Regions from separate parts of the Viridibacillus sp. KH_047 genome, predicted to be linked through region 1. Evidence: riboswitches for the same ligand, from Rfam matches in the RefSeq annotation. Region 1 holds a riboswitch; each other region holds the start of a gene.
The links. Region 1 has a riboswitch for S-adenosylmethionine ahead of AC3IS5_RS19485 (acyl-CoA dehydrogenase family protein). Riboswitches for the same ligand answer to the same signal wherever they lie in the genome.
Positions count from the first base shown of each region.

Region 2: linked by a shared signal. The riboswitch ahead of metA (homoserine O-acetyltransferase MetA) and the one ahead of AC3IS5_RS19485 (acyl-CoA dehydrogenase family protein) in region 1 are both predicted to bind S-adenosylmethionine.
Region 3: linked by a shared signal. The riboswitch ahead of AC3IS5_RS13660 (methionine biosynthesis PLP-dependent protein) and the one ahead of AC3IS5_RS19485 (acyl-CoA dehydrogenase family protein) in region 1 are both predicted to bind S-adenosylmethionine.

Region 1 is NZ_CM174479.1:3,980,550-3,990,674, forward strand. Features, by position in the region: gene AC3IS5_RS19450 (winged helix-turn-helix domain-containing protein) at 1-360, shown strand, start outside; gene AC3IS5_RS19455 (AAA family ATPase) at 576-1,913, shown strand; gene AC3IS5_RS19460 (hypothetical protein) at 1,906-2,634, shown strand; gene AC3IS5_RS19465 (ABC transporter permease) at 2,683-3,378, opposite strand; gene AC3IS5_RS19470 (osmoprotectant ABC transporter substrate-binding protein) at 3,371-4,303, opposite strand; gene AC3IS5_RS19475 (ABC transporter permease) at 4,319-4,954, opposite strand; gene AC3IS5_RS19480 (betaine/proline/choline family ABC transporter ATP-binding protein) at 4,985-6,169, opposite strand; SAM riboswitch class I at 6,514-6,616, shown strand; gene AC3IS5_RS19485 (acyl-CoA dehydrogenase family protein) at 6,730-7,905, shown strand; gene AC3IS5_RS19490 (transporter substrate-binding domain-containing protein) at 7,942-8,808, shown strand; gene AC3IS5_RS19495 (amino acid ABC transporter permease) at 8,893-9,600, shown strand; gene AC3IS5_RS19500 (amino acid ABC transporter permease) at 9,613-10,125, shown strand, end outside.
Region 2 is NZ_CM174479.1:2,264,430-2,274,554, forward strand. Features, by position in the region: gene AC3IS5_RS11285 (purine-cytosine permease family protein) at 1-157, opposite strand, end outside; gene AC3IS5_RS11290 (alpha/beta hydrolase) at 592-1,233, opposite strand; gene metA (homoserine O-acetyltransferase MetA) at 1,403-2,311, opposite strand; SAM riboswitch class I at 2,409-2,516, opposite strand; gene galE (UDP-glucose 4-epimerase GalE) at 2,693-3,748, opposite strand; gene AC3IS5_RS11305 (glycosyltransferase family 4 protein) at 3,895-5,025, opposite strand; gene AC3IS5_RS11310 (sugar transferase) at 5,428-6,063, opposite strand; gene AC3IS5_RS11315 (aminotransferase class I/II-fold pyridoxal phosphate-dependent enzyme) at 6,858-8,033, shown strand; gene AC3IS5_RS11320 (nuclease-related domain-containing protein) at 8,532-9,533, opposite strand; gene AC3IS5_RS11325 (hypothetical protein) at 9,732-10,125, opposite strand, start outside.
Region 3 is NZ_CM174479.1:2,768,351-2,778,475, reverse strand. Features, by position in the region: gene AC3IS5_RS13710 (thymidylate synthase) at 1-363, shown strand, start outside; gene AC3IS5_RS13705 (dihydrofolate reductase) at 376-855, shown strand; gene trhA (PAQR family membrane homeostasis protein TrhA) at 965-1,600, opposite strand; gene AC3IS5_RS13695 (DegV family protein) at 1,792-2,631, shown strand; gene AC3IS5_RS13690 (GDSL-type esterase/lipase family protein) at 2,706-3,476, shown strand; gene AC3IS5_RS13685 (YpmS family protein) at 3,484-4,059, shown strand; gene msrA (peptide-methionine (S)-S-oxide reductase MsrA) at 4,072-4,596, shown strand; gene msrB (peptide-methionine (R)-S-oxide reductase MsrB) at 4,593-5,018, shown strand; gene AC3IS5_RS13670 (YoaK family protein) at 5,284-5,973, opposite strand; gene metC (cystathionine beta-lyase) at 6,158-7,336, opposite strand; gene AC3IS5_RS13660 (methionine biosynthesis PLP-dependent protein) at 7,332-8,462, opposite strand; SAM riboswitch class I at 8,534-8,637, opposite strand; gene AC3IS5_RS13655 (tetratricopeptide repeat protein) at 8,810-9,739, shown strand; gene AC3IS5_RS13650 (methyl-accepting chemotaxis protein) at 9,955-10,125, opposite strand, start outside.

The DNA.
Region 1 (10,125 bases):
TTGTCTTTGGAGATTAAAAACAAACGCCCTATCCTTCCTACCTCTACAGACATAGAGCCAAATTTACTAGCTTATTTATACAATCGCAATGAACCCGTAGCAATTAATGATGCATACGAAGAAATGCGTGAGCTGTTCGAAATCACTGAGGATGAAGCACGTATTACAGTGCGTGATGGTCAAGAGCCTCAATGGAAAAACAATGTTCGTTGGGCTAGTCAACAGCTGAATATTAAAAACTTTATCCGCAAAGATTCTCAGTATGGTTATTGGGAGATTTCAGAAGATGGCAAAGTTTATTACGAAAAAACTCAAAATAATATTACTATGCAAAAAGAGGTTGCTCATAAGCCAATATAATTGGCTATGAGCAACCTCTTTTTTTATGACTCCTCAGGAAATCCTGGCACAATGCGTTCAGTGTAGTATGTGTATGATCACCCCATCTTTTTGTAACAAAAACACTATTATTATCAATAAATAACACCTAACAACTTCGAGTTTATAATTAAATTCAGTATATTTTTCTTCCTTTATCTAAATAATATAGACAGTTCGTTTTTAGGAGGAAGTACATGAAACCAATTATTAAAGTTCTAGATGTCACATTAAACAACCTAAAAAACGTCAAATACGGAACATTTCATATCGATACAAACTTTGGCAAATTAGAAGAGGCTAATGTTATTGGATTCTATGGTCAAAATGGTTCAGGTAAGACTGCCGTTGTACAGGCATTTCAAATTTTATCGGCACTCTTAGATGGTGGGATTTATAAAAAACTTCCTCATGCTCATCACCTACATATATACTACGGTGAATCATCTTTACAACTAAATTTCCAATTCATCATCAAAAATAAATTTGGCGAGTACTTCTTAAAATACGCTGTTTCACTTGTGGTTGGTGAAGAACGATTAAATGTAATGACAGAAAGCTTAAGTTATCGAGAAAATAAACGTGGGAAACGCTTTAAAAACATACTCTCAAAAAACGGAGAGGAAGTTATTATTCGCACTACCAATCTCACCTCTTTAAACCAAAATGATCGAGTTAAAGTATTAGTAGCAAACCATCTATCTAAAGAAAATCATTCATCCTTCATTTTCAGAAAAGAAGTTAGAAATATTCTCCCCAATTATTTAGGTGAAGCAGAAATGGCACTCATTCAAAATATTATTTTTGACTTCAAGAGAGACTTGCATATCATTGATAATACGCAGTTTGGTAACTTAATCTCTAATATTACGATGCCTTTTAATATACATCTTGAAAATAAACGTGGCGTTATTCCTTCTAAATTAGAAGATACTACTTTACTACCAAAAGACATGTTCAATGCAATGAAAGAATTAATAGAACAAACGAACATTGTTCTCAAAATGCTTATTCCTGGCTTACAGATTAAAATCCATGTTCTTCATACACAAAAATTGAATGATGGATCTGACGGTGTGCTCGTTGAGTTTCTCTCTCGAAAAGGGGACATTGAGCTACCTTTGAAATGTGAATCCGAGGGTACGTTGAAGATAATCTCTATCTTAAGTACAATCATTGCTGTTTATAACAATCCCAATGCATGCGTTATTATTGATGAATTAGATGCTGGTGTATTTGAGTACTTATTAGGTGAATTACTTGAAATTATCCATGAGAATGGAGCAGGCCAATTGATATTCACCTCCCATAACTTACGTATACTTGAAGTACTACCAATTCATAATTTATGGTTCACTACTACAAATGAAGAGAATCGCTATATGCAATTAAAGGGTGTTAAAAAGCTTAATAATCCTAGAGATGTCTATTTGCGTGCAATTCAGTTAGGTGGTCAAGACGAATCAATTTACAAAGAAACGAATGCCTATGATATGAAAAGAGCATTTAGAAAAGCAGCTATTATAAATGAGTAATAAAGCTAAAAAAGTTATCTTGTTACTAGTAGAAGGTGCATGTGAAGAAGCTTTATTATACGATCGAATACGTACTTTATTTAATAATAATGAAATTAGATTCGATATTATTAAAGGGGATATTATGGGGGATTTAAATCAAAAGAGCTCCAATATAAAAAACCTAGTTGGAGATCGCGTCAAAAGCTATATTAATAAAATGAAATTAGGCCCTAAAGATTTATTGGCAATTATTCAAATAGCCGATACAGACGGCTGCTTCATCGATGAATCCGCCGTAATAATTGATGAAAATCAAGATAGATTAACGCTCTATAACACTAAAAATATCAGTGTTCCTAATAGTAATCAACAAAGCAAAATTATTGAAAGAAACAAATTAAAAAGCAAAAATATTCATACCATGCGAACGCTCAATTCGATTTTATCTGGCAAAGTAAATTATCAAATTTATTATTTTTCTAGAGCACTTGAACATATTTTGTTTAACGAAGCCAATCCAGAAACACGTTATAAAGTACGTGAGGTTGAGGAATTTTTAGAGAATGAACAAAAGCCAATAGAAGAGTTTCTTTCAAATTTTTTACCCATTTCAACTAGTATGACATTAGAAGAAAAGTATTTGGAAAGTTGGCAAAGCATATCTGCTGACCTTGCCTCTTTGGAAAGATATTCGAATGTATCACTAATGTTCGATTATATGAAAATGATTAACGAATAACAATACAAACCTTGATACCAAAGTAATTTTGGTTTCAAGGCTTGTACTTTAATCATTCAAGCTTTGTACTGTTGGTGTAGCTAAATTTTTATGACGTTTTACTGGGTCCAATTTGCGCTCTATGAAACCAAGTATCAAATCTGTTATAACAGCCATCAGTGCTGTTGGAATGGCACCTGCTAGAATAATTGCTGTACCATCTGTAGCGTTTGTACCACGGATGATAATATCCCCAAGTCCACCTGCTCCAATGAAAGCACCAATTGCTGTAATACCGATCGCAACAACAAGGGCTATACGAATTCCTGCAATAATTACAGATAGTGACAGTGGTAACTCAATCATATACAGCACTTGGATACGAGTCATACCCATCCCTCTACCGGAATCGGTCAGATCCTTGTTAATATTATTAATACCTGTATATGTGTTTTTAATAATCGGAAGTAATGAGTATAAGAATACAGTAATAATTACTGTCGTTTTGCCAAGCCCCATACCTAGCATAAGAATCGCCAGTAATGCAAGCGCCGGTATAGTCTGTATTATATTCGCTATCGTAATGATGAACCCTGATAATTTCGCGTATTTCGAAATAAGTATGCCAAGTGGAATACCGACGACGGCTGCTAAGGTTACACCGTATATTGAGATAAGAAAATGTGTGATAAATTGCTCGAATACATAAGAACCATTTTCAGAGAAGTAGTAAAAGAATTGTTGGAATGTATTTAAATCAGTCATCCTTTTTCCCTCCTTCTTCATCTTCAAAATAATTATGTTCTTCTAAGAATTTTTCGGCTACAATAGCTGGTTCAACAAGATTGTTGTCAGCTTCATAGTTAAGCTTTTGCATTTGCTCTGTTGATATTTTACCAATCAATTTTTCAATCGCTTCTTTTACTTTTGGTTTTGCTTCTAATAATTCATTTACTGCAAGCGTACTTGCATCATACGGTGGGAAGAATTGTCGGTCATCCTCTAATACAACAAGATCATAACTTGCAATACGACCATCTGTTGTATAACCAAGAATCACATCCATTTTGCCTGCCTCTACAGCATCGTAGACAAGCCCAATCTGCATAGGATATACGTCTTTAAAATCAAAGCCATACGTTTTCACAAAGTCTTTATAACCATCCCCGACACGATTGACCCATGAGTTATCGACACCTGCCTGTAAATCTTTTGCGATGTTTTTTAAGTCACTCACTTTTTTCAAATGATGTTTCTCAGCCATTTCACGCGTGACCATAAATGCATAAGTATTTGCAAAACCATATGTGTCGAAGAAGGTTTGGTCGTAGCGCTCTTGGAATATTTTTTGTACATTATCCATCGCCTTTTTAGGATCTTTAACAGGTTCTTCTTTTAAAGCCCCAGTAAGGTCTGTTCCTGTATAACGTGTTGAAGAAATATTTGCATCGCCATTAATCATTGCTTGATGCAGGACGACACTTGATCCTAGATTATTAATCAATTCTACCTTTTCATCCGTTTCATGTTCAATCATTAATTTCAGCATATTAGCCATGATCTTACTTTCTGTTGTTGTCATTGAAGCAATTTTCACGTCATTATCATCACTTGAACCAGTCAGCGAACAAGCAGATAAAAATAACACTGTCATAATCAAGCTAATGGTAATTATTTGTTTATATTTCATAAGCATGTTCCCCTTCTATCGTTCAATTTTTAAACCTCTTGGTGTAGCCCACTTTTCTACTTTAGATAATATAAAGTCAGTAATTAAGGCCAAAATAGTTACTAACACAGCGCCGCCAATAATAAATTCAGGTTGATAAAGGTTCAGTCCATTAAAAATAAAATCACCTAAGCCACCTGCTCCTATGTAAGATGCTAAAGTTGCCCATGAGATGGCATAGACTGCTGATAATCTAATCCCCGACATAATGACAGGGATAGCTAATGGCAGTTCGACCATCCCGATGGATTGTATTTTTGTCATTCCCATACTAATTCCGGCTGATTTAAGACCTGAATTAACAGAATTCATACCAATATACGTATTATTTAGAATAGGTAATAGTGTGTAGATAAATAGAGCAATAATTGCAGGGATTTTCCCGACTCCTAAGAATGGAATCATTATTGCTAAAATAGCTAATGATGGTAGTGTTTGCAGAACACTTGTAATGCCTAAAACGATTTTAGCGGTTCTCTGTAGTTTTGATAATAAAATACCCAAAGGAACTGCAACGACAATGCCTAAAATTAAAGCTATGGCAGATATATAAAAATGTTCCCATGTTTTTTGTACAATATCTCCGCCGTTTTGTGTTATAAAATCAATCATCTACTCACGTCCTTTCTATTTAGTTAGTATTTAGTTAAGTTGTTTATTAGATACACTTTGTTGCTCTAGATTAATACCATTTGCATCTTCATTTATTTCCTCATCACCCCAGATAGTGTCATATACCATATCCACAATATTTGCACGAGTAACAAGTCCAATTAAACGATGCTCTTCATCTACAACAGGAATATGTTTTAAATTCCGCTTTAAAATACGTCGTACTGAATCTTGTAATTTTGTACCATTACGAACATAAAAGACGTCTTTTTCTACTGCTTCAGAAATGCTAGAAGTGGTATGTCGTGCTTTAGTTAATCCCTCAACATCGATATAACCTTTCAAATGATTTTGTCCGTCAACAACAAATAATGTGTCGACACGCTTTGTTACCATCAAACGAAAAGCATCATTAATACTTTTTTCTAATGTAATAGAGATTGGTTTAATCATTACATCATCAACAATTTTTGCACTTGGCTTTTCTTGCATTAAACGGTGAGAGCCAATAAATTCACGAACAAATTCGTTAGCAGGGTTAGATAGGATATTGTCAGGAGTATCAAATTGGATAACTTGGCCACTATGCATTATACAAATGCGATCTGCCAATTTAATCGCTTCGTCCATATCGTGCGTGACGAAAATAACAGTTTTACCAAGACGTTGCTGTAAATCTTTCATCAAGTCTTGTAACGTGTCACGAGTAATAGGGTCTAATGCGCCGAATGGTTCGTCCATTAAGATAATGTCTTGGTCTGCGGCTAATGCCCGGAGCACGCCGATACGCTGTTGCTGACCACCAGATAATTGCGCGGGATATAGATCGAGATAGCTTTGAGGTAAATTTACAAGTTCAATGAGGCGTTTTGCTGTTTGATCTTTCTTGTCTTTTGTCCATTTCAACAATTTAGGTACAAGCGTAATATTTTCACGAATGGTCATATGTGGCATAAGACCGATTTGTTGAATAACATATCCAATACTCCTACGAAGTGCTACGGGGTTCTTTTTCGCTAAATCTTCCCCTTCTAAATAAATGGTGCCATTGGTTGGTTCTATCATTCTATTAATCATGCGCATGGCAGTCGTTTTCCCACTTCCACTAGTACCGATAAAGGCGACAAATTCACCGCGTTCTATTTCAATATTCATATCATCAACGGCTTTCTTTCCACCCCTATATACTTTCGATAAATTCTCTATCTTTAGCATAAGTATTCCCCCTCAAATTTTATAACCTAAGTTCTTTTACCCCCTATCGATAGACATTAAACCTCAAAAAACAAAAATATTGAAAATATTTAATTAGTTGTATGGCTCATTACAATTTTAAACTATATGAATGTGCCAACTTCAATACGCTAAATGCATTGATTCCTTGCACTCTACTGATTGTTGATAATTAAAGTCCTTCATTTATTTCCAATAAAATTTATCCCATTTTAAATTGTAATCTTAGGTTCTTTTCTATAACCTTTAATTCCTATAAAATTACTTCGTTTTAGGTATTGACTTTCACTTTTAGAAAAAGTAAGATAATTGAAACAATAGAAAATTACTTATCATGAGAAGCTAAGGGACTGGTCCGATGAAGCTTCAGCAACCACTGTCTGACAGAATGGTGCTACTTCCAGCAAGAGCAATCTTGACAGATAAGGGTGCATACACAACATTTAAGCTCCCTCTTTTATCAATGAGGGATTTTTTATAACTTTAATACATAGTAATTCTATAGGAATTATTTATTTAAAAGGATAAAAGGGGGATTTTTTATGAAAGAGATATTTATAAGAACAGATCTGCAACGACAATGGTTAGATAAACTAGCATTACTTAAAGACCAAATTACAGGTAGCGCTGCAACTGTAGATGAATTATCTATCTTCCCAAAAGAGAGCTTTAGCCTGCTCCGAGAAATTGGCTATCCAGCAATCACTTTACCAAAAGAGTTCGGTGGCGGAGGATTTTCAGTTTACGATATGGTCCTGTTGCAAGAAACACTTGCAAGCTACGATGAAAATACTTCCCTATCTATGGGCTGGACTTTAGGTGTTGTTGGAGAATTGTATGAGCAGAAATTGTGGACAGATGACAAGCTTAATTTCTTTGCAAATGAAGTACAAAATGGTGCTATTGTAAATCGTTCTGTAAGTGAGGCGCGTACTGGAAGCCCCACTCGCGGTGGACGTCCTGGAACAAATGCCGTTCGCTCGAATAATGAGTGGCTTATAAATGGACGTAAAATTTTCACAACAGCTTCCCCTGTTTTAGATTATTTTTTAACTTCTGCTTGGATTGAAGAAAAACAACAAGTTGGCTTCTTTTTGATTCATAAAGATACAGTAGGAGTTTCTATTGAAGAAACGTGGGATGTAATGTCGATGCGCGGCACATCAAGTCACGACTTAATATTACAAAACGTTAAAGTAAGTGACTCGGATTTAGTTGAATTACCAAATCATCCAAGCGGAGGTAAAATCAACGGCTGGTTATTGCATATTCCTGCAACTTATTTAGGCATAGCACAAGCAGCTCGTGATTATGCAGTTCACTTTGCAAATCACCATCAACCAAATAGTTTAAATGCACCGATCAGCTCATTACCAAATGTGCAGCATCTATTAGGTGAAATTGAGTTAAAACTTCAGCAATCTAGATTTGTCTTGTATGGAACAGCTGAAGCTTATGACGACCCAAAACGAAGAGATTCGTTGAGCAATGAAATCGCTGTAGCCAAACATACAGTGACTAATGCAGCCATTGACATCGTTGATAAAGCAATGCGAGTAGTAGGGGCAAAAAGTTTACAAAACGCTAATCCATTACAACGATATTACCGCAATGTCCGTGCAGGTCTACACAATCCTCCAATGGATGATATGACCATTACAAAATTAGCATTAACAGCTATTGAAGAACAAAAGCAAAAGAATCCGGTTGAAAATTAATAATAAAAAAATAATCTTAAAAAGGGGTTTTAAGATATGTTCAGTAAAAAACTATTAAAATTTGCCGCAGTCGGTATTACTTCAATAGCAATTTTAGCTGGTTGCTCTACAAGTGAAGCATCTGATTCTAAAGATAAAGGAGATTCATCAAAAGTACGTACGGTGAAAGTTGCCTTTGACCAAGCGAGTAAGCCGATTTCATATATTGACGACCAAGGTAATCCAACTGGATACGATGTAGAAGTGATGAAGCTAGTGGATGGATTATTACCAGACTATAAATTTGAATATGTAGGCACGACTAGTGACGACTTATTAATTGGTGTCGAACAAGGTAAATACCAAGTCGGTGTCAAAAACGCCTTCTTCACAGAAGAGCGTACAGAAAAATTCATCTACCCTAAAGAGTTTCTTGGCTTAAGTAGTGCAGGTTTAGTTTTACGTAAAGAGGATGAAAATATTAAATCGCTAAAAGACTTTGCATCAGCAGGCTACTCTCTAGCACCAATTGCCGCAAATAATGCTCAATATACAGTCATCGATGAATACAACAAAAAAAATCCAGATAACAAAGTAAAACTAAAAGCTGGAGATGCTTTCACTATCGATATTGTTCAATGGGTCAATGAAGGCCGAGTAGATGGCGGTGTAATGATCGAAGGTCCTTTTAACCAGCAAGTTACAGCCAAAAACGGCGCTTATCACAAATTAGCAAATGACATTGTGTACAACGAATTTGCTGTAATTAAAACATGGCCACTATACAACAAAAAAGAACAGAAATTTGCAAACGCATATGACAAAGCTATAAAACAAATTAAAGAACAACAAAAAACAAATGAACTAAGCAAAAAATTCTACGATCGTGATTTATTTGAAGTACTTGAGCAAGTGGAACGTTAATTGCTTATGCATACGTAACGTCCTTAGGCTGTTGAGTCATTAAACTCAACAGCCTTTCCAATACAAAACGAAAATGGTGAGCATATGGAAAAATATTTTGATGCATCTTATATCTGGGAGTCACTCCCTATTTTACTCCCTTTTCTAAAGGTGACATTTATGATAGCAGGACTGTCCATTTTACTAGGTTCCTTTTTTGGTTTACTACTTGCGATAGCCAAATTGAGCAGCAGTAGAATTGCTCAAAAACTTGCAAACGGCTATACAACTATCATGCGTTGTACACCTTCAATCGTGTTACTATTTCTCGTTTATTATGGTGTACCTGCACTAGCTGAAAATTTCGGCCTTAATTTGCACGATATTGATACGGCCATATTTGTTATCGTAACTTTCACACTACAATTTGCAGCCATAATGTCCGAAGTAATTCGTTCTTCTTATGGTTCAATTGACAATGGCCAATACGAAGCCGCTGTTAGTGTCGGCCTAACACCTTTTCAAGCCTATCGTCGTATTATTTTTCCACAAGCTTTAGTTGTAGCACTCCCCAATCTTGGTAACGGTATGATTGCCTTATTACAAGAAGGTGCACTTGCTTATACTATTGGGCTTATCGATGTCGTTGGAAAAGCTAATCTCATTATCGCCAGCAATATAAATGCACATGCTCTCGAAATTTTTATTGCTTTAGCAATCATCTACTGGGTATTGTCATTGATCATCGAAAAAGTCTTCTCAATTCTTGAAAAATTCTTTAGTAAAGGTAAAAAAACGTTGGAAGCGACATAAGGAGGTACGCACATGTCTGAAGGATTAAATTATAAATTTTTGATTGATACATTTTTCGTCGCATTGTCTGGCGTACCAGTGGCCCTACTTGTGACTATTGTTTCTTTACTGATTGCCATACCTCTTGCGTTTTCACTCGCTTTAACACGTATTTATCGAATACCTTTTATACATCGTTTAGCTCAAGTGTACGTATCTTTTGTACGAGGTACGCCTATTATTATTCAAATTTTCATCGTCTATAGTAGTGTTCCATTAATTTTAACAGCACTATTTAAAAAATATGATATTGCTGTTGATGTCTATAAAATCCATCCAATTTGGTACGCCTTTATCGTCTTTTCATTTAGCACTACTGCCATTTTGATCGAGGTATTTCGTTCTGCACTAAGTACAGTCAACAAAGGGCAATTAGAAGCTGCACATTCGGTTGGTTTAACAACTTATCAAGCATACCGACGCATCATCATTCCACAAGCACTTGTGGTAGCACTACCGAATATTTGTACAGCAACCGTCAACCTC
Region 2 (10,125 bases), 1.7 Mb from region 1:
CGATGGATTGTATGAAGTTGAGACCATAACTTACGATAATTCCTCCGTAAACCAGTCCCATTACCCCTATATTTAATGAAAACCATATCCAAAACAATTGCTTAGGTTGTCCAACTCTTTCACTTTCTAGAATTAAATCAGGGTGTTTTTGACTCATTTCCTTCGACCTCTTTCTTGTTTAAAGTTATTTTCCCTAAAACATTGTAAATTATGAGTGATTCATGAATTTTTTATTAATGAATATTATTAACTTGCATTTCCACCCAATAATATTTGTCTGACGTCAGACCTCTTCATTTAAAAAAAATCATGTTTTCACTCTCCCTGAAAACACTTTCATTAAATTACACTTGTATAATAACATCACATTATTTATTTTTAAAATAATTTGTGCAAAAAAAAAATTTGTGATGTGACATTTTTTTGACAGTTAACTCGGGTGCCCGTCATGGTTAACTTACTCTTACCAACAAAAAAACACCTCCACGTTGATTATTTAAGGTAGGATACCCTTTTTCAACGAAAGGTGTTTTTATTTGTCTCATATTTATAGGACAGTGCATCATTTTGCATGTATCTTTTATAGTTTAGTTAAGAAATTTGTTCTTTTAAGAAAGTAACTAAATCTACGTGATTAGCTGGTGTAACACCGTGACCGTCTGGATAGCTCTTAAAAGTGACAGCTGCACCTAACGACTCTAAGAAGTCTTTACTTTCGACGCCCCATTGATGAGGAAGAACATAATCATATTCACCGTGTGAGATGAAAATTGGCATATGCTCCACTGATTGCTTATGATATTCGTTTTTCACAAAATCAGGAATATAACCACTTAAAGCGACAACAGCTGTTAATTTATCCCCTAAAACAAAGGCTAGTGATTGAGCTAAAATAGCTCCTTGGCTAAAGCCCATTAATACAACTTTTTCTACATCAATATTATAAATGAAAGAAGCTTCATCTATAAATTCTCGGATAAAATGAACTACTTTATCAAATACTGGACGATCTGGTTCTCCTGTACCTTGAATTGTAAAGAAAGCATAACCGGGTTTTTGTGTAATAGGACCACGTAAACTAAAGATATGGCAACTATCTTCAAAATCAGCTACTAATCCAGGTAAATCTTGCTCATTACTCCCCATCCCATGTAATAAGAAAATAGCTGGGTATTTTTTAGCTGGATCCATATTTTTTGGTTCTGTATGAATAAATGTAAAAGGTGAGTTCATTAATTGTCTTCCCTTCGAGATAAACTACATTTATCATAGCATAAAGTATGCTTCGAAGGTGCTTACCTTATGATTTTAATAGAAAATGGTCTTTACTTATAAAGAGTATCTACACTCAACAGAAAAAGTCCTATTCCATTTATCTAATAGAATAGATCATTTCTTTATATCATTCCCACTCAAATGGTGTTTCTTGGTAAACATAGTAGTTCAACCAGTTAGAGAACAATAAGTGAGTATGTGAACGCCAAGTATTATATGGTTGCTTAGCTGGATCATCATTTGGAAAATAATTTTGTGGAACTTCTATATTCAACCCTTTAGCAACGTCACGAGAATATTCATCTGCCAATGTATGAGCATCGTATTCTAAATGCCCGGTAATCATGATGTGCTTTTCATCTTCTGACATGACGATAAATACTCCAGCATCATCAGAGGCTGACAATAGTTTGAGCTTTGGATGATCTTCAACTGCTTCGATAGATACTGATGTATTTCGTGAATGTGGTGCAGTAAATATGTCATTAAAACCACGAACAAGCTTCACAGTTGGATCTGTGATTGTATGATCATAAATTCCTGAGCATTTCTTCGGAAGTGGGAATTTACCAATACCATAATGATGATAAAGTGCTGCTTGTGCACCCCAACAGATATGTAAAACAGATGTGACATTTGCTTTAGTCCAATCCATAATACTGACGATTTCTTCCCAGAAATCAACATCTTCAAACTCCATTAATTCAATCGGTGCACCCGTTATAATCATTCCATCAAAGCGTCGGTGCTTAACATGTTCAAACGTCGTATAAAATGATTCTAAATGTGTTTTACTAACATTTTTCGAAACATAAGTCGCAGTATTTAAGAACGTTACGTTAACTTGAAGAGGTGTATTACCTAGGAGACGCAATAATTGAAGCTCGGTCTTCTCTTTTTCTGGCATCAAATTCAAAATCAATATATTTAAAGGACGAATATTTTGGCTTTTTGAACGGTCCTCTTCCATTACGAAGATTTTTTCCTCTTTTAGTAATTCCGTTGCCGGAAGATTTTTTGGAATATTAATCGGCATAGCTACTTCTCTCCTTTTCCCTTTTGTCTATTATGTAGACGCATATAAAAAGCCCTCATTCTCTGGATAAGAATGAGGGCTAACTTAACACGCTCGTTTCTTATCTTCCAAGACTATTGTCTTGTAGGACTTAGCACCTTTCTGATTGAATCAGAGGTTGCTGAAGCTTCACAGGGCCTTATCCCTCTGCTTCTCTTGATAAGAATATTTAGTTAATTTAATCCTATCATTAAATTGTCAGATAAGCAAATATTTCTGTCAATTTAATGATAGGAAATAAGCCCTCATAGTTTTCCTACAGGGCTTTAGAAAAGTATTTTAAATCCGGGTAATTCAGTATGTTTAATACAGTATAAAATATATTCCATTTTTATGCAATAATTACAAATCAGTTATATATAACAACTGATTTTCTGCTAAATTCCTTACCTTATAACCATTTGGATTATTCCTTTGCCATCTCCAAGCATCTCTACACATATCTTCTAATGTTTTTTCTGCTACCCAATCCAGTTGTTCCTTTGCTTTTGTCACATCTGCATAGCTAATGGCAACATCACCTTCACGCCGATCGCAAATATGGTATTTAATTGGAATACCTGAAACATATTCGAATGTTTTTACAACTTGTAAGACGCTATACCCTTCGCCTGTACCTAAATTAAATACTCTCCATCCAAACTTTCCTTTTAAACTTTCTAACGCTTTTACATGACCTTTTGCTAAGTCTACTACATGAATATAATCACGAATACCGGTACCATCAAGCGTCGGATAATCATTTCCATAGATATTTAAAAAAGGTAATTTACCCGTGGCCACTTGTGTTATATAAGGCATCAAATTATTCGGAACGGAAAAAGGATCTTCTCCTATCATCCCACTATCATGTGCTCCAATGGGATTAAAATATCGTAATGAAACTATTGAAAAAGAATAATTGGCTTGTGCAAATTCATATAAGAAATTTTCAACAGCTAACTTTGTTGTTCCATAAGGATTCGTTGTATTTAAGGATGCCGTTTCAGGGATAGGACATTGTTCTGGGGTGCCATAAACAGTTGCTGATGAACTGAAAACAAGTTGACGCACTTTATATTTATTCATTAGTTCGACTAACTGGATTGTGCTTATTAAATTTTGCGAGTAGTATTTAATTGGGTTGTGGAGAGATTCTGAAACAGATTTGGAACCTGCTAAATGAATGACACTATCTATTGAATAGTTTTGAAATACCTTTTCTAAATCTTCTTTATGACTAATATCTACGGAGAGACATGTTATTTTTTTGTTAGTGATCGCTTGCATACGATTGATCACTTCCATATTACTATTAATAAAATTATCTACAATAATGATATCATGACCAGCCTGTATTAACTCGATACAAATATGTGATCCAATATATCCTGCTCCACCAGTTACTAGAATGTTCAATGCATCTCTCCATTTCTTAACTTCTTTGCATTACTAATTACATGCTTCCTTCTGTTACGAGATGTCTCTTGGAGAATCGCCTCCTTCATTGCAAATCATTTAAATACTTGTCTTATTAAAAAAACTAGAGAAACGATTATAAAAAGTTAGTGATGATCAAGTATTGTTACATCAATTAACTGTTTCTTTTCATTGTGCGCCTGTAAATACTGACTCACTGTTTTATCATACATAGAATGAAAAGAGAATCTATCTTCGAAATAACGGCAACCTGCATGACCTAGTTGTAGCCTTAAGTCGCGATTCTCTAGTAATTGAATCAACCTGTCTTTAATAACTTGTATATCATGGTTTACTATATACCCTGTTTCACCATCGATAATGATTTCTGGTACCCCCCCTACATTAGAAGCTATAACTGGTAACTGAGCCCTCATTGCCTCTAAAATAGAGATAGGTAGTCCTTCAAAATTGGACAAAAGGACAAATAAGTCAGCCTGTTGTAATTGTGTTTCGATATCATCACGAGACCCTAGAAATGTCACGCGATGAGCAATATCATGTTGTAGCGATAACGCTTTTGCAGCCTTCATCTCTTTTCCATCGCCTATGAATACTAGCTCCCACTCTTTCTCTTTAATTGTGGAAAGTGCCTCAATCAATAAATCTTGACGTTTAGGTTGCTCAAATCTTGCTACCATAATGATTTTTGGTATTTTATTTTGAGAAAGGATTTGTTTACCACTACTATGAATACCATTATGAATCGTCGTCATATTGTCTTTATTCCCAACTTTTTTTTCTATAGCAAGTGAGTAATCATAATTAGAAACAGTAATAATCTTAGTCGTTTTTCGGGCAAATGCCCTCTCAATTTTTTGATAAATCCAACGTTTTATTGGTTTTACACCTTCCGTAAATGCCCAACCATGTGCAGTAAAGACAGTTGGTATCTTTAATGAAAAAGCTGCTAATCTACCAACTACACCCGCTTTTGATGAATGAAGAGCTACAACGTCTGGATTGATACGTCGTAAATTTGAACGTATTTCAAAAAATGCACGAATATCAGCTACAAGGTGAATAGCCCATTTTAAATGTTGAAGTTGTATTATGCTTATATTCTTTTCATTTAACGGCTGATAAATGAGGTCCCCTTTTGAAGTGAGGATTGTTATTTCATGTCCATCTACAGCTAGTTGTTTTGTGAGAGCCAGTACATGTGTTTGTGCTCCGCCATTTGTATCTAATTTCGTGATTATTTGAACAATTTTCATTACCTCACCTTTCTTAAATCTTTGTGTTAACCAATATACTCTGATCTAGTCAATTATTAATGTAGCTGAACACCATATGCCTAAATTAATTGCTTTGAAAACTACATGATCGAATCCTCATAATTACACGAATACTTCGTCGGAATTTTCTGGATTTTAATTTGGAGTTAATAGTACAGTTACAAATACTAAAAAACCTTTAGATTCTATTATGTATAATAGAAATAAGCTATTATTTCTTTTTACTCCATCTTTCATTACTTCACATTTTTAGCTTACTGATGTCTTTCCGCTTGATCTTGTATCTATAATGAAGAAAATAATAATGAACAAACATCATTATTTTTCGACTTGCCCGCAATACATGGCCATACATCGATGAAATATGACTTGAAGTACTTATCAATAAGCACCCTCTCGACTAAAAACAACACGAATAGTGCGCAATAATATTTTGAAATCGAGTAGAAATGAGCAGTTCTCTACGTAATCAATATCATAATTTATTTTTCTTCCATGAGGAATATTAGAACGTCCATTTATTTGTGCCAATCCTGTAATTCCTGGTTTCATATTCAATCTTTTAGCCTGTTCTAGATTATAATAAGCTGTAATTTCAGGCACTTCAGGTCTTGGTCCCACTAAACTCATTTCACCTTTTAAAACATTAATAATTTGTGGTAGTTCATCTAAGCTCAGTTTTCTTAGTAACTTCCCAATTCCAGTCATCCTCGTATCCTGTGAGTGCTTAAAAACAAACTGTTCAGGGACCCCACCTTCCCAGTCAGTCACTTTACTCTTCTGACTCAGATTATTACGCATAGTCCTGAACTTCCAAATTTGAAAGTTTGAGTAATTTAATCCAGTTCTCTCTTGTGTAAAAAAAATAGGTCTTCCAGATACAATTAGTAATGCAATAGCTATTATTAGCATGATAAGTACAATAATAGGCAAAAGAATACTAGAAATAACTACATCTAATAGTCTCTTTCCATACTTAGTATAAAAACTAGGTCTATCTATTATGTTCACTTGCATATCAAACCTCCTTTTTTACCATCAATTTTGCACTACACCTATAACAAATGTATTGATTCTAATACTTGATTTAGAATACAAGTTCCATTTTTTGTTATAAATTATTTATTTTAAAGAAGATAAAAATTTGCGTTACGTTCATTCTAACCCGTATTTTCCCGGGTCTTATCTTTAAAAAATATATGAACATTACTCTTCTTTTATGATGAAATCTAAGTTGAGTATATTTATTTTCAATATTTTCCTATTTCAATGAAAGAAAAACACAAAGAATAAGCCGAAAGTTATAGATTTTTGAAAATTCAATAAGGTTTACAACATTACGTAGTAAAAACCAATTTAATATAAATATCTACAAATTTTTTGAAGCTGTAGAGGCAGATTCAAATAATGTTGAACTTTATTTATGACTATATTTCGATCTAGTCTTGATCTGTATTATTAACTGTTACAAAATGCATTTATAAGAGCTCTGATTATTAATTTGCTATAACTCAAAACAATACTTCGATTGATTGATTTTTGTATATTTATATAATTAAAACTACCTTATAGTTGAAATATATAAATTATTTTATGCGATGAGCCGATTTTAATATCACCTGAATAACTATATTCCACCAGGGAATATGAACTAGAAATTCTTTCTTTATTTATAAAATACTTATTAACATTGAACATTCAGAGAAGTTTTATCAAATAATATGAAATTACTAAAGTTTAACTGTTACATAATAGCTTTAGTATGTTAAAATATTTCTTAAATTACTTTTGCAACTAAGGAGTGCTTGCATGTGAAAATCGAAAAATCAAAAAAAATGGCTATGTTTCCAAAAGCAATATTCGGTGATTTAAAAGCGGCGGCCAATGCGAAAGCAGCTGAAGGCGTTAAATTAATCGATTTAAGCTTAGGAAGCCCGGATCTTCCACCAGACGAAAAAGTACGTAAAGTATTGTCTGAACGAAGTGCATTAGCCAGCTCTTATGGCTATACACTAAGTGGTACGAAACGATTCTACGAAGCGGTAGCCCGTTATTACAAACGTCGTACTAATGTAGATTTAGATCCAAATACGGAAATTATTCAAACAATGGGTTCACAAGAAGGACTTGTTCATTTACCGATGGCCTTCTGTAATAAAGGTGACTATGTACTAACGACGAACCCAGCCTACGTAGCCTTTGATGCCGGTATTCATCTTGCAGAAGCTATTCCTTACTATATGCCTTTATTAGAAGAAAATAATTACTTACCAGATTTCGATGCAATTCCTGTAGAGGTTGCTGAAAAAGCAAAACTGATGATTCTAAACTTACCAGGAAATCCAGTTCCTGCAATGCCTAATGAAGAGTTTTTCGCAAAAGCAGTTGCATTTGGCCGTAAATATAATGTCATTATTTTACATGACGCTGCCTATTCAGAATTCTATTTTGAAGGCGACCGTCCATCAAGCTTCCTTGCTACACCAGGTGCAAAAGAAGTCGGCATGGAAATCAACTCTCTTTCTAAAAGCTTTAGTTTAGCTGGTGCACGTATTGCGTACATAGCAGGAAATGCTGAGATGATCTCAATTATCCAAGAACTAAAATCTAATTTGGATTACGGAACTTTTGAGCCAATCCAAGAAGCTGGGATTGTTGCTTTAGACCATGCTGAAGAAATAACAGATCGTCTTCGTGCCACATTCTCAAAACGTCACCATATTTTAATGGATGGTTTAACTAAAATTGGATGGAACGTAACACCTTCAAAGGGTGGTATGTTCGTGTGGGCTAAATATCCAAATCAAGAAATGAACGATATCGACTTCGTATATCACGCAATTAAAGAAACAGGCGTAGTTATGGTACCAGGAATCATCTTCGGAGATGCTGGAGCTGGTTATGTACGCTTAGCACTTGTTCAAAAAGAAGAATTAATAGCTGAGGCTGTTGAACGACTTGCTACATTATCTGTAGTGCACGCTTAATCTATTTTGACCGCAAGAGGGTTATTCCTTTTGCGGTTTTTTTGTGGTGAAAAAATTGGAGAATTTTTCTTGTGAGTTTATTTGACCTTAGTGAGCTTCATTTTTTCTACTTGAGCTCGCTTTTAAACTATTCGGCTCTCCTTTTAATCTACTCAGGCTTTCTTTTAACTCACTCGCTCTTTTTGGGCTTCCTTTTGCTCTACTCACGGTCTCTTTTATCCTATTCAGCTCTCATTCTAACCTACTCGGGATTTCTTTTAACTCACTCGCTCTTTTTGAACTTCCTTTTGCTCTACTCAAGCTCTCTTTTAACCTATTCGGCTCTCCTTTTAACCTACTCGGGCTCTCTTTTAACCTATTCGCTCTTTTGTGCTTCCTTTTGCTCTACTCACGGTCTCTTTTAACCTACTCGGCTCTTCTTTTAACCTATTCATTACTTTCTAAATCAAAAACCCAGAAACTTCATACAATACGAAGTTTCTGGGCTAAAGGTTTTAACTATTGATAAAAAGACTCTTTATTATTTAACTTAAATCTCCTAGATCTAGTCTTTCCGAAAGCTATATAGTTGTTGTTGTTCAATACTCTTGAGATTAACGTTCTACTATTACAGCTAAGAAAATCGATGCATTCGTTTATTGTGATTTCTTCAGCACAAATACTAAACCAATCGTTTAGAGTTTGCTCGATTGCATTGGGAATTGCTGTTTGACATTTTGGACAATACCATGTCCGTTCAGAGATACGGATGCCACTCGTTCCGCATTGACAAATGACTCCCTTTTTTATTTGCTCAATTGGTATGTTGTATTTTTCACATAAAGGTCTGTGTTTGTACGATTTATTATTCACTTTAATTGAATGAATCAATGCTTCTAATTGAGCTTCGTTTATAACTACAGGGAGTTCATTTAGTTTTTGGATAAATAATGCGATTTCTTTCGACATAATTAGCGGTACAGTTGTAGGTGCAGTTTTAATTAATGTACGGCTATTAGGCATAATAATTGTTTTATAAATGGGTAATTGCTGAAACTTCATGTTTTTTAACCAGCGCTCAAATGTGTCTGATGCACGAAGTAATTGCATTTGTGGACAATGATATGCAATGGATTGCCCTTCAAGTTCTTGAATGAGTTGATATGGATGTTCTTGGAAATGTAAGGTTCCTCGCATATTTTTGATTTCTATTAATAGAATATAACTTTGTGTGAGCAAAACTGAATCTATTTGGGCAATACGTGTTGGAGAGATTTTACATTCGAAGTTTGGGAAGTAATAAAAATGTTTGTTAAACAGTACTTCTTGTACTATTTGATCAACGCGACATTCACCATTAAAACCAGCTGTTACATTTTCAAGTTGGCGAATGATGGTTTCGATTTTTTGATGTTCTGGGGAGAGTCGATTAATGAGTCGCTTATGTGCATATATTTCACTTGGTACTTGTCGTTTTATGAATATAGGCTTAACCTCCTGAGCTACCACACCTTTATTCATACCACCTTATATACAGATTAGTCAAACAATGTTAATCAAAATTATTATTTGTTAAAAAATCATTGAAGTAAATAAAGTTCAAGTATATGAAGAGAGACTTCAAAAACAATGATAAATGGGATGTAGCTCGGCATTGTAGTTTAATTCAAATAAAAAAGAATCCATTCTAATAAAATGAATTCTTTGATATACCATCACTTAATCATCCAACAATATTATCTTTTGCGGTGTAGTTTGTGGTGGAATGCTACGTGTACTGATTTTGAAGAATACTGCTATGTCATGTCCATCAAGCATATTAGCTGCTATACTTTCCCCTACTGTATTGAATATTGTCGTATTGGTACTAATGTTAAGCCGTAAATCTGCTTCTACTAAAGATGTTTCGGCATTGTATGTACCAACTTTGTTGCCAAAGAATAAATCTTCCTCATTCACAAGCACGAGTGTTGGAGAGAATTGCGGTGGAAAGATCATCATAGCAGGCTGAAGCTCATGGACATAGGCGTGAATAAAAAGACCTCGCTTTAGTTCACTAACTTGAAGTGGCTTGTATGTAGTGCTATGAAAAAGAAGCGTTTCTTTCGTTAGA
Region 3 (10,125 bases), 1.2 Mb from region 1:
CCTTGCCATACACTCTTCCAATTCTATGTAGCAGATGGAAAACTCTCTTGCCAGCTTTATCAGCGTAGTGCAGATGTATTCCTAGGTGTACCATTCAATATTGCTTCATATGCGTTGTTAACACATCTTATCGCGAAAGAATGTGGCTTAGAAGTAGGTGATTTTGTCCATACTTTAGGTGATGCACATCTTTATAGTAACCACTTTGATCAAGTAAAAGAGCAGTTATCACGAGTTCCACGTGAATTGCCAGAGCTTATTATTAAAACTGAAAAAGAATCCATTTTTGAGTATGAAATAGAGGATTTAGCAATTGATGGATATGATCCTTATCCACGAATTAAAGCGCCAATTGCTGTATAAGGGGGTTTATAAATGATTTCATTAATCGTTGCTCATGATGAAAATAACGTCATTGGCTTAAATAATGCAATGCCATGGCATTTACCAGGGGACTTAGCTTATTTTAAACGTACAACGATGGGAAAACCGATGATTATGGGACGCAAAACGTTCGAGTCTATCGGTAAGCCTCTGCCAGGACGTACAAATATCGTTATTACGCGTGATGAAAAGTATGCCAGAGAAGGTATTGTTATCGTGCATTCTTTAGAAGAAGCATTAGCTGAAGCTGAAAAAGAATCAGAGGAAATAATGATCATTGGTGGCGAGCAAATTTTCCGTATGACATTGCCAATGGCAGATCGACTTTACGTTACGAAGATTGAAAAACAATACGAGGGCGATACATTTTTCCCATCATATGGGGACGAATGGCAAGTTGTATCCCAGTCTGAAGTGAATGAAGCAGAGAATGGCTTGAAGTTTACGTATTTAGTATATGAGCGTAAATAAGTAAATGAAAAGGTTGCCACTGGAAAGTAACTTGTGGCAACCTTTTATTTGGCTTGACTATATTAGAGTTAAATAAGTAACAAACTAATAATGGATATAAGAAAGTCATTTATACATAAAACAATATGCATGAGTACATCATGGCACTGCCAGCAATGACGAATAAGTGCCAAATCGCATGATTATAAGGTATTTTCCGATATGCGTAGAAAAAAGCACCAACCGTATATAAAATCCCGCCACTTAATAATAGTGAGAAACCGGCACCAGTAATATGTGCATATAAAGGCTTAATTGCGATAATAATAAGCCATCCCATTAGAATGTAGAAAATTACTGATACAAATTCAAAACGGTGGATAAAGAAGCACTTAAAAAGAATACCAAGTAACGCTAACGCCCAAATGATACCAAATAAAGTCCATCCTAGTGCACCGTTTAATGCGATTAACAGAAAAGGTGTATATGTACCAGCAATTAAAATGTAGATAGACGAGTGGTCTAATATAGCAAAGATTTTTTTATATTTTCCAGGCATGCTGTGAAGTAAAGTTGAAGCTAAAAATAGAATTAACATTGAAACGCCAAAAACGATGAAGCTAACAACATATAGTGTAGAGCCTTTATCAATTGCTTTTATAATGAGTAAGACTAGCGCTGGGATGCATAATAAGAAAGCGATGCCGTGTGTAATGGCATTCCATATTTCTTCTTTCGTGTTTTTATAATCAAAAGCCTGTTGCATATGAATTGCCTCCTTGTTGCGGTAAGTTTTTTGTATATTTCTATTATGCGACTGATTTTAATGCATTTGAACTGACAAATGTCACGTGTATCGTGTGACAAAAGCTAGTAAAATAGAATAAATAGTTAACGGTTTACAATGACCTTGATTTAAATTTATAATAAGAACAATGAAACAAAGGATGTGTCAATGTGAGACGAATTCATATAGTAACGGATTCAACAGCAGATTTAACAAAAGAAGAAATTGAAAAACACGAAATACATATCGTTCCACTATCAATTCATATTGAGGGTCAAACATATACTGATGGTGTCGATATTACTCCAATCGAATTCCTGGATAAAATGAGCAAAGCAAAGGAATTACCAAAAAGTTCTCAACCTGCTGCAGGTGTATTTAAAGAAGTATTTGATGAACTAGGAAAAGATGGCGATGAGATTATTGCTATCATGATGACTGGCGGAATGAGTGGTACTGTAAAATCAGCAGAAGCTGCTGCAAGTATGACGGATTCAAAAGTAACAGTTATTGATTCACGTTTTACTTCATTTGCCTTAGGTTTCCAAGTACTTGAAGCTTGCCAATTAGCAGAACAAGGTAAATCAGTTGAAGAAATCGTTGAAAGATTAAATATCGTTCGTGAGAATACGAATTTATACGTCGTTGTTGACGTTTTAGATAATTTAATTAAAGGTGGCCGTATCGGTAAAGGGAAAGGTATGATTGGTTCTTTACTTAATATCAAACCAATTGCTTCAATTGAAGGTGGAGTATACAACCCAGTGGCAAAAGTACGAAGCCATAAACAAGTAGTTAAATATTTAATTAATCAGTTTATAGAAGATACTCAAGGGAAAGTAATAAAAGGAGTAGGTCTTTCACATGCTGAAGGGTTAGCAATGGCAGAGCCACTTAAAAAACAACTTGAAGAATCAGGTTATATGGATACGAAATTTGCTTATACTTCACCAATTATTAGTACACATACAGGCCCAGGTGCAATTGGTTTTATGTACTATACTGATTAATATGATGAGCAGGGGATGATTTCATTCCCTGCTTTCTTTCATTAGACGTACTTAACGAAAGGAAGAAATGGAACGTGAAGAAATTAATAATTTTCATGCTTGCACTTCTTTTATTAAGTGCTTGCAGCAAAGAAATAAAAACGCCAGTTACAGAAGAAGTCATCCCTAAAGACATTATTTATGTTGCTTTAGGTGATTCTCTAACTGAAGGTGTTGGAGATGAGTTAAATCAGCAAGGTTATGTCGGTAGACTATCGGATCAAATGCTTGGCTGGGAAGGCGTTAAATACGTCGAAGTTGAAAACACAGCAAAAAAAGGTCGACGCAGTGATCAACTCGTAGCACAACTTGAGAGCGGTAAAATTGACGAACAATTAAAAAAAGCTGATTTTATAACACTCACTATGGGTGGAAATGACTTAATGAAAATTGTCAGACGTGACTTGATGAATCTAAATAAAGAAGCATTTGATACGGAACGCATCGAATTTCAAAAGCGTTATGGTAAAATTATGGAGTTAATCCGAAAAAAAAATAAATCTGCGCCCATAATTTTAATAAGCGTTTATAATCCTCTTTCCATCTTTACGAAGGAAAAATCGGACTTAAATACGATTATGTATGAATGGAATACAGATATTCAAGATTTTGCAGAGGCAGATAAAAATGCATGTTTTGTAAATGTAGAGGATTTATTCGATTCGAACGAGAATATGGTTTATCATACGGACTTTTTCCATCCAAATGCAAGAGGCTATGATGAAATGACGGACCGTATAGTAGGGACGATCAAGTCATGTGGTCTAAAAAAATTAACCAACGGGGAAATGGACTTCAAGGAGTGATGTGACGGTGAATAAGTGGAAAATAGCTTTTTTCTTTTTAATTGCATTAATGTTATCAGTAATCATTGGATTGTTTGTGTTCATTACGAAACCGGCAACTGATACGCCAATACCGGAAACAACCGCAATGCCTGATGGTAGTAAACTATCAGTACAAACTACACCAGCGGATTTTGAAGCCATTGCAAACAAGTACATTCAGGACGCTATGAAATCAAAATCCATCCCTGTACATATGTACATTAATGAGGAAGTTTCTTTAGTAAGTGAGCTTAGTGTTTTTGGTATGGAGCTACCTATTACAATGAAATTTGATCCAACAATTGATGAAGACGGCAATCTTATATTAAAACAAACAAATGTAGAAGTTGGTATGTTGAATATCCCACCAAGCACAGCATTGAAGTTATTAAATGACTCAGTAGATTTACCTTCATGGATGGTTATTAGACCAAACAAAGAGGAAGTATATATGGGTTTAACAGAAATAGCAGTACTTTCTGGTTCTCGCATGCAAGCAAAAGAATTTAATTTAAAAGAAGGTAAGATTATACTGGAAGTAACAGTACCCGTTCAAGAATAGGAGGAGTAGCATATGGCTGTAGCAACATTTGCAGGTGGATGTTTTTGGTGTATGGTAAAACCATTCGATCAGCAAGAGGGCATTGAGTCCGTCATTTCTGGTTACACTGGAGGACATACAGAGAATCCTACTTATGAGGAAGTTTGTAGTGAGACAACTGGACATTTTGAAGCTGTACAGATTACTTTTGATCCAGCAATTTATCCTTATGAAAAGTTAGTCGATCTTTACTGGACTTTAATCGATCCAACAGATGCTGGTGGTCAATTTTATGACCGCGGACAGTCTTATATGACAGCCATTTTCTACCATGACGAAGAGCAGCGTAAAATAGCTGAAGCATCAAAAAATACATTACAAGAATCAGGTAAATTTAAAGCACCAATCGCTGTACAAATTCTACCAGCAACAACGTTCTACCCTGCAGAAACTTATCATCAACATTATTACAAAAAGAATCCAGCTCATTATGAGCGCTATTCAATTGGCTCAGGACGAGTTGCATTCCAACAACAGCATTGGGGGACAAAATCATGAACAAAGAAGAAAAGTTGAAAACATTAACACCGATGCAATATCATGTCACGCAAGAGCATGGGACAGAACCACCATTCCAAAACGAATACGATAGTCATTTTGAAGAAGGTCTATACGTTGATATCGTATCTGGGGAACCCTTATTTCACTCAAAAGACAAATTTAATGCAGGTTGTGGCTGGCCAAGTTTTAGCAAGCCTGTGGAAGGTGCTAGCATACAAGAAAACTTCGATACAAGCTTTGGTATGCGTCGCACAGAAGTACGGAGCGGAGAAGCTGATTCACATTTAGGACATGTCTTCCCCGATGGTCCTCAGCCAACAGGATTACGTTATTGTATTAACTCTGCTGCCTTGAAATTTATACCTAAAGATAAATTACAAGAAGAAGGCTATGGTGAATATTTAAAGTATTTTGAATGAAAAATGACAGCCCACATTTTGTGGGTTGTCATTTTTTTGTAGGAGACAGTGAATAGACTAAAAAGTGTAGTACACTACTGATCAACAAACAATATGAAAGCAGCAAATTACTTTCCTATACAATGAAATGTTGCTTAAAAAAGAAAAACGCTTAAGAGGGAACATAGAAATAACAATGTAATTACATAAATTAAATGTACAATAATAGGATTGGTATGCTCATTGGAAGATTGGGATATATATTTATCAAGTATTTATTCGTACTTCAGGATTTCTCAAGAGTTTCTTTCGTAGTTTCTTTGCTTCTATGATATAACATTACGGTGAGCAGTATAATCCCAGCAGCAATCCAAATGGATGTTTTTCCTAGATAAGTACTAAAGAAGGTCCCAATTAAAGCACCACATAAAAAGGAAAGAATGATAGCAGTAAAATCTATAAATTTCCGCATCGATTCTGGATCATGTTTCACGAATGCAGCATAAGAAGCTTGAGCTGCGGTTCGTAGATTCCCTGTTGTTATGGTTGAATTGTAGCTCCATTTTTCCAATTTGTTAAAGGTAGCAATTTGTAAGGAAGACACAAATGCAATGCACATGGTGATAAGCATATTTGGCACACTTGCAGGTAACCACCCGACTATAAATAAAATCGCGAATTCCAAAAGTAAGACAGCTCGTCTGTGGCTAGTATGTTTATCTTTTATATATTCTGCTACCAAGACTCCTGCTATAAAAGCCAAAAAAGGCGGTATATTAAGGATAGCACCGTTATATTCTGTACTTGCGGCTCTCACCGCAAATAATACCATATTTCCTGTTTGTGCCGTCGCAAACACTGCGTCTCTTGTGATATACGTATAAGCATCTAAAAATCCACCAACTAAAGCCAATATCATGCCCATAATCAATGAATTAGGTGATAAAGCGAGTAAGGTTTTCGTTTTATTTCCCATTGATTTATCTCCTTATTAACAATTCCTTATATATAAAAGAAAAGTCGCATGAGTAATTATAGCTTTACCTCACAATTCTCATTTATTCTGTTTCAGAAATATTTTCGTTGAAACTGTTGAGCCCAAAAGACTTAAAAAGAAAAAAATCGCTCCACCAAATCGGTGGAGCGACTCATATAATCATCTATTTATTACCTACAACAGCAAGTTCTTTCGCTTTTGCAAATGCTTGCTCAAAATCAGCGATTAAATCGTCGATATTTTCAAGGCCAACAGAGAAGCGTAAAAGACCGTCTGTAATACCACGTTTTTCGCGTTCTTCTTTAGGAATAGCTGCGTGACTCATTGTGGCTGGATATGAAAGAATTGATTCTACACCACCAAGACTAACAGCGAAAATTGGAATTTGAACATGTTCTACAAATGCTTTAGTGATTTCCCGATTAGGAAGTTTAAATGATAATACAGCTCCGGCACTTTTTGCTTGTTTTGCATGGATGTCATGACCTGGGTGAGATTTCAAGCCTGGGAAATGAACTTCTTCTACCAGTTCATGAGCATCTAAATAATGAGCAAGTTTGGATGCGGATGCTGTCGATTGTGTTAGACGCGCATTTAAGGTTTTAATCCCTTGAATTAATGAGAAGGAATCTTGTGCGCCTAAAATGGCACCGAATGAGTTTTGCATAAAGTAGATTCGGTTACCAAGCTCTTCGTCTTTTGTTACCGCAAGTCCTGCAATAATATCACTGTGTCCTCCTAAAAACTTAGTGGCACTGTGTAACACTACATCTACACCAAGGTCTAAAGGACGTTGGTATAAAGGCGTCATAAATGTGTTGTCTAAAAATGTTAGAGCTCCATTTGCCTTTGCAATTGCTACAACGCCTTCAATATCAGTAATGCCTAGAAGGGGGTTAGCTGGAGTTTCTATATATAATACCTTTGTATTTGGACGTATAGCCGCTTCTACTGATGTTAAATCAGAGAAGTCAGCAAATGTATGCTCAACGCCAAATTTTGTTAACACTTGTGTTACAAAACGGTATGTTCCGCCGTACACTTCAGATGTCACAACAATATGGTCGCCGGCTTCTAATATCATAAAGGCAGAGGCGATGGCTGCAATACCTGAAGAGAATGCAAATCCGCGTGTACCCCCTTCAAGTTCAGCAATCGTTTTCTCTAATGCATCACGAGTTGGATTACCAGAACGACTATAATCATATGGACCAAAGGAATCGAAATGCTCCTGATCAAATGTAGATGATAAATATATTGGTACATTAACTGCACCTGTTTTTTGCTCGTAATCACCGCGAGTAGAAGCAGTGATTAAACTTGTTTCAATATTTTCATTAATTGAACTCATATGATGACACCTCTTTTTCTAAGATAGAAAAAACTTGTTGTAAATCCGCTATTAAATCTTCTGCTTCCTCAATACCGACAGAGAAACGAAGTAAGGAGTCATCAACACCGCGAGCAATACGTTCCGCTTCAGGAATATCCGCATGTGTTTGTGTAGTCGGATATGTGATAAAGCTTTCAACACCACCCAGGCTTTCGGCGAAGACAATTAATTTCAAGCTTTCTAAAAACTTACCAACCCATTCTCCTTTTTGTAAACGGAAGGAAATCATTCCGCCTTTACCAGCAAACAGTACGTCTTTTACTAAAGGTTCTTGTTCTAAATAAGCCGCGATTTGCTTAGCATTTTCGGTATGTTGTTTCATGCGAAGGTGTAATGTTTTCAATCCTCGTAGCAGTAGCCATGAGTCGATTGGAGCCAGTGTTGCACCAGCAGCATTATGGTTTGTGAATAGTTTTTCGCTAAGCTCTTTACCTTTACTTACGACAAGACCAGCTAGAACATCATTATGACCACCGATGTATTTAGTTGCACTATGTAGAACTATATCAGCCCCTAGCTCGATTGGACGTTGATAGTAAGGTGTTAAGAAAGTATTATCAACGATTAATAATAAACTATGCTTTTTCGCAAGCTTAGCATAAAGTTCAATATCAAATTCTTGCATTAATGGATTGGTTGGTGTTTCAATGAAAATAGCTCGAGTATTTTCATTAATTAAACCTTCAACCTCTAATACAGAAGAAAATTTTGCATAATGAGATTTGATTGCATATTGTTCTTGGTATTGACCGAGTAAACGGTATGTGCCACCGTAGATATCCTCAGGTAAAATAATTTCGTCACCCGATTTAAATAGGGATAGAACTAACTGAACAGCTGCCATCCCGCTACTACAGGCGAAAGCTGCATCACCAGATTCCAATTTAGCAAAACCTTCTTCTAGGACGGTACGTGTCGGATTTTTTGTACGTGTATAGTCATAACCAGTTGATTGACCAAGCCCATCATGAGTATAGGCAGTTGAAAGATAGATTGGTGTGTTGACAGCACCTGTTTTGGGATCGGTATGATTTCCGAGCTGAACTAATTGTGTCGCAATGTTTTTGTTTGTCATCATGTCATCATCCTTTATAAAAAAGTAAAAGGCCCTCTAAGGAAGAGGGCCTTCAAAATATGAAGTCAATCTCCTTATCTACAAGACTACGTCTACTGGAATTAGCACCTTGCCACATTTTGGGTGGTTGCTGAGATATCGACGGGCCAAGTCCCTCCATCTCTCTTGATAAGTAAGTATATTAAATTGTTTGAAAGTTAATAATAATGAAATTTTACCATGTGGAAATAATAATATCAACCTTATTATGAAGCAAATTTAATTTGAAAAGTTTATAAATTTCTTTAAGTGGTACAATTTTTATATGAATATGCTATTATTGCATAGTTGAATTGGACGGTGACAAGATGAATTTAAATAACATAGCTGTTAATCAGTTATTATTAGAATTTAAATTTGACGAAGCTCAAATGATGCTAGAGCAAGCAGTAATGGAAAAAAGAGATATACAATCACTCCATAACTTAGCATGTTTTTATATTAGAGATACAGAAGAATATTACAAAACTTTACCACTTTTAGCTGAAGCAATTGAAAAACAGCCGAAGCATTATTTTCCTTTTGCTTTACTTGGTGAAATATATTTACGAATGGAAAAATACATTTCAGCCATCAGGATTTTAGAATATGCTTTAAAGATGAAAGATACTGAAGTAGTACATGCGAACTTAGCAGCAGCATATTTTAATATGAACAATTTTGAAAAGGCAGCAGAACATTATAAAAAGTCCGCAACTGATGGTGATTTTTTGAAATACGCGGAAATGGTTTCATACCTACAGTTAGACAATCACGATTCGGTACTTAATACGCTGAAAAAAGTTAATCCAGATGATGAAAATTATATGGGTGGCGTAAACGTAGCTGAACTTTATGCACAAATTAACTACTTTGATGAAGCGATACCTCTATTTGAAATAGGGTGGAGAGAAATTGATAGATCGTATGATTGGGTAGAACATTATGTTTATGCACTCATTCAATTAGGTAGGGTAGAAGAAGCCGCAGATATTATAGACCAGATGAAAACAGAAACGACTGATGAAATTGTAGAAAGTAAAGCAAAAGCAATGGATGAAGAGTGGATAGAGGGAAATCTTGAAGAATCTATTATGGACTTGCAACATACAAATGAAAAATATAATACACTGATTGGTCGAATTTTAAAAGGCTACCGTCCTAGGATTTTCTTCGAGCCATATTATGTTTCTCAATGTTATCTTTTCGGCTGCAAAGTACATGGTAATAAAACGTATGATGAATATGTAAATATGTAAGTGGCCGAGAGAAATGATAATATCTATCTCCGGTCATTTTTGTTTACATAGAGTATCTGATGCTTATTAATTATTACTATGTAAGGTTGTCTTGATAAGGTGTAGCTTTGCAGGGATAATGGTATGAACTTAGTAATTTCTAATAAAGCGAAATCAATAGAGGGAATAAAAAACTTGCAATCTCATTAGAGTTTGCAAGTCATTTTATGGGAACACTATACTTTGAATTCCCCAACTACTTTTCTTAACTCATCTGCCTGATGAGATAGTTCTATCGCTGACGCTGTAATTTCTTGCATTGAAGCAGAGCCTTCTTCTGCAGAAGCTGCTGAACGCTCGGTACTCATTGCTGTATTCTCAGCAATTTGATTTACTTCTATAAATGA